2 regions of the Streptococcus sp. Marseille-Q8145 genome follow, and region 1 is predicted to be linked to the other one. Evidence: predicted binding sites of a transcription regulator. Region 1 holds the regulator's gene; the other holds the start of a gene.
What was found. Region 1 encodes HrcA, which represses chaperone genes, less so after heat shock. Its sites were predicted from a motif close to TTAGCACTCNNNNNNNNNGAGTGCTAA; they were not measured.
Positions count from the first base shown of each region.

Region 2: the regulator HrcA is predicted to act here: its motif matches at 972-998, upstream of groES (co-chaperone GroES).

Region 1 is NZ_CBCOPQ010000002.1:438,054-440,455, reverse strand. Features, by position in the region: gene grpE (nucleotide exchange factor GrpE) at 19-585, opposite strand; gene hrcA (heat-inducible transcriptional repressor HrcA) at 624-1,658, opposite strand; gene ACWPVL_RS05570 (ClbS/DfsB family four-helix bundle protein) at 1,853-2,402, opposite strand, start outside.
Region 2 is NZ_CBCOPQ010000004.1:48,936-51,337, reverse strand. Features, by position in the region: gene groL (chaperonin GroEL) at 1-643, opposite strand, end outside; gene groES (co-chaperone GroES) at 667-948, opposite strand; partial or broken gene ACWPVL_RS08495 (DUF202 domain-containing protein) at 1,089-1,271, opposite strand; gene ACWPVL_RS08490 (ABC transporter ATP-binding protein) at 1,329-2,402, opposite strand, start outside.

The DNA of each region.
Region 1 (2,402 bases):
AGATTTCTGACTTACCGCCTAGTTATACACCACTACCATAGCTGGTCTTAGGATGCGATCATGGAGTTTATAGCCTTTTTGGAAGACTTGGGCAATGGTATCTGCTGGGTGTTCATCGTCTGCTGGAAGAGTTTGGATGGCCATATGGTAGTTATGGTCAAATGCTCCGTCAGCTACGATTTCTTCAATTCCTTCTTCTTTAAGGGCATGAATTAAGCTTTCTTGTACCATCTCCAAGCCTTTTTTGACGTCGTCTGTCAATCCTTCAACGGCAAGTGCACGCTCAAGGTTATCCAAAGAAGGGAGAATCGCTTTTGCCAAATCTTGGCTACGATAGCGTTGCAAGAGTTGACGTTCTTCATTGGCACGACGTTGGATATTTTGCATTTCTGCATGAGCGCGAAGGTATTTATTTTCAAAGTCTTCTGCACGCTCATTTGCTAGTTCTAGTTCTGATTTTTCAGGAGTAGTTTCATCCGCTTCTTTAGCGGTTTCTACCTTTTCTTCTGCAGTCTCTACAGCTTCTTCAGTAGCTTCTACCACTTCCTCTTCTTTTACTTCTTCGTTTTTTGTTTCCTCAGACATTTTTCGCCTCCTTTTTAGGAATTTATGTAATTTCATGTTCAACTCACCTCATAATGATTGCTACTCAGATATCGGTAGAAATCTGTGAGTTTCATAGTCAAGACTCGATTGACAACATTGAGCTGACTGACCACCTTTTGGTAATCCAGATTGACTGGACCGACCACTGCCAGCATACCAAAGCCTCGATAGGGAATTAAAAATTTGCTGGAAATCAAGGTTAGATTGGCCAGACAGTCCTCTTGACTGTCCGCAACACGGACATTTTGCATCTGATCCTCAGCTAGACTATCACGGATTTCAAAAGCCACCTTCTGACGATCATCAAAGAACTGATAAGCCTCAAGATCCGCAAAACGTAGCAACTGAACCTTACCAGCTACAGCTACTTTTTCCGAAAACATCTGAGCAAAAATATGCTCAAAGAGATCGAGAACATTGTCCGTCGTCGTAAAGTAACGCTGGATAATCTGCGGAATCTCTGTCCGAATCTTGTAGTGGATATCTAAAACCGTCTGTCCCAGAAAGCGCTCCTGAATCATATCCCTCAAGCGCAGTAGGTCATCCTGGAGAAAATTCCTAGGAATCATGAACTGACTGGTCAGGGTATTGGACTCATCCAGAGTAAAGACAGCTAAGGCTGCGTGCTGGCTAATAACAACGATATCAAAAGCCGTCAGCCGTTGCCGACTAGGCTCGACGTCAAGAGCTACAACCGTGCAAGCACTCAACTCTGCCAAGACGTCCGCTGCCCGCTGCAGGATATCCTCCAGCTTGAAGAACTCTTGGTCGAAAGCTTTGACAACCTCGTAGAGCTCATTTTCCGCAAGCTGATCAAAGGTCAAGGAATGACGGACAAAATACTGGAAACCAGCGACACTGGGTTTGCGACCACTCGATGTATGGGCCTTTTCTAGTAACCCTTCCTTTTCCAAGGCTGCCATGTCATTACGGATGGTAGCACTCGAAGACTGGATAGACTCTTGCAAGGCTTTAGAACCGACAGGCTCATGCGTCTTGGTAAAGATATCAATAATTAGATTTAAAATCTCATTTTGGCGTTCTGTTACCAAGGACCTCACCTCTCTTTAGAAAATTTCCAGCCACTGGCGAGATTTTATTTTTTATATTTAGCACTCTGACACATCGAGTGCTAAGTTATGATTCTATTATACACTCTTAAAAATGAATGTCAAGACAAAAAAACCAAAAAATTAGCACTCTTTTTGCAAGAGTGCTAAAAATCGGTCTCAAGTCCTAGAAAACTTTATTGGACAAGATTCCTTTTACAATTCTTTTGATGAGCTTTAAGCTTTTTCATAGCCCAATCATAGTGGCTGGATGTAGAGCTGACAAAATAAGAACCCAAGGTCGTTCCGCCCGTCCATCTATAAACTCCCTTGGAAAACAATTCTTCATTGGTTAGGGTTGCAGCTAGGTCCAGGACAGCTTTATGTGAATTAACCAATAAAGAACTCGCCTCCTCAAGAGAGGTCTGCTGGTGCTTTTCCCAAAATGCGATATTCATCTCACCATAAGTTCTCCAATTGTAGGGAGCAGGCAGGAAGGACTTCTCTTCTCCCCTTTGATTGGCCTGCACCCAGTTGAGCAGCAGTTGGTGCCACTCATAAAGATGGATTAAGACATCCCTCAGGTTCCGATCGCGCTTCCAGTGGGCTTCTTTCTTTTTCTCATCCTTTGAAAAATCAAAGGGCCTCGCCAACTCTTCTGCTGTCATGTTCGAAATAAGTAGATTCAGTTTTTCGAAATTTTCTGTAGCTGCAGCCAGCAAATCGTTTTTTGTTGTAGGTCTTGGC
Region 2 (2,402 bases), on a different contig from region 1:
TGTCCAGATCGGCCACCATTTTTTCACTATCCGTCACCATGTATTGAGACAGGTAGCCACGGTCAAACTGCATTCCTTCTACGACATCCAGTTCTGTTTCCATACCTTTGGACTCTTCAATGGTGATAACGCCATCGTTGCCAACTTTTTCCATAGCTTCAGAGATGTACTCGCCGACTTTCTCGCTGCGAGAAGACACGGCAGCAACCTGAGCAATCGCTTCTTTGTTAGAAACCGGAATCGCCGTTTCTTTCAGAGCGCTGACAGCAGTCGCAACTGCTGCTTCAATCCCGCGGCGGATACCGATTGGGTTAGCACCCGCAGTAACGTTTTTAATTCCTTCACGAACGATAGCTTGGGTCAATACAGTAGCAGTCGTTGTTCCGTCTCCAGCGATATCGTTGGTTTTTGAAGCCACTTCTGACACCAGCTTAGCCCCCATATTTTCAAAGTGGTCTTCCAGTTCGATTTCCTTGGCAATGGTCACACCGTCATTGGTGATGAGAGGTGAGCCAAAAGATTTTTCCAAAACAACATTGCGACCTTTAGGGCCCAAGGTTACCTTGACAGTATCTGCTAGAATATCCACACCACGAACCATTGCACTACGTGCATCTGATGAAAACTTAATATCTTTTGCCATTTTTAAACCTCTTTCTTAGATTTTTACTCCACAATTGCAAGAATGCTTGCTTCTCCAACAACCAAGAATTTCTCATCCTGATCTTTGACTTCAATGCCAGCATGGCTTTCAACTAAAACCTTATCACCTGGCTTGACACTTGGTGCGACCAATTCTCCATTGAGCGTACGGATCCCTTGGCCGACTGCGATGACTGTCGCTTCTTTTGTCGCGTCTTGCCCTGCACCAGCAATGACAAAGCCACCAACTTTCTGTTCTTTTTCTTCTACTTTTAAGACCACACGGTCACCTAATGGTTTTAACATCTTTTTCCTCCAAAGATTGAATTTTAGCACTCTATGACATCGAGTGCTAATCTATAGTTATTATTTTATCACTTGGTCAGAAATAGTCAAGAAAAAACTTTGCCGAATGACAAAGTTTTTGGGGAAATTAATTGGAAACATTATTGAGCTAACTTCAGTTTCTCTTCAAAATCATCAATAACCTTTTGCAAATTTAGTCTACCCTTGTAGATGCCATAGCCAAAGACCAGCATGACAAGAATTCCCAAAATAGCTAAGATGACTCCTACGATGAAAAGAAGCAGATTGGTTCGATGAAAGAGATAGATCAGGACAAAATTGATTAATTCCTTTCAAAAAACGAAGGTATCCTCATGGAATACCTCCGTTTCTGTATATATTTATTCAAATACAAATTGATTGTGGTAGAGCTCAGAATAGAAGCCGCCTAGATGCAGCAATTCATGATGATTGCCTCTTTCAATGACTTCCCCATCTTTTAGGACAATAATCTGGTCTGCATTCAATATGGTCTTTAAGCGGTGAGCGATGACAAAGCTGGTTCGGCCTGCCACAATAGCCTCCATCGCGCTCTGAATCTTGCTCTCGGTTACCGTATCAACATTAGAGGTGGCCTCATCCAAGATCAGCACTTGAGGATCGGTCAAAAGGGTTCGAGCGATCGAAATCAATTGCTTTTGACCTGTTGAAAAGATGTTTTGATCATCATCTACGATTGTATCGTATTTATCAGGCAAGCTTTCAATATACTCGTGAATATGGGTAGCACGCGCAGCGATTTCAACCATCTCCTGACTTGCATCCGGCACTCCAAATCGGATATTGTCTCGAATGGTTCCACTGAACAAGACAGAATCTTGCAAAACGATACCTACATGACTGCGCAAGCTATCTAAGTCATAGTCTCGGATATCGCGTCCGTCAAATTCGATACTACCCTTATCCACATCGTAAAAACGATTGATCAGGTTCATGATGGTCGTCTTCCCTGATCCTGTCGGTCCTACAACAGCAATCATCTTACCTTTTGGCGCTGAAATGGAAACATCTTTCAAAATCGGCTTACCTTCGACATAAGAGAAATCCACATGCTTTATCTCGACGCCTTCTCTCAGCTCGGTAAAGGCTGGTGCATTCTGCGGGCGCACTTCCTCGGGCGCATCAAACATTTCCTGAATCCGATCCGCACCAGTGAAAGCCAGCTGCAGACTTCCCCAGCTTGCCGCAACCTGAATGATAGGCTGATAGTATTGTTGAGAAAACTGTGTAAAGGTTGAAATCAGACCAATGGCTACTGAGGTCTTCACATTAGGATCATTGAGCATAATGGCTGAACCTACAAAAATCACGATAGCCGTATTGATCAGGCTCATTCCGTTCATGACAGGAAAGAGCAAGCCAGCAAAAGCGCGTCCTTTGAAAGTAGCTGACCGAACCTTATCATTTTGCTGGAC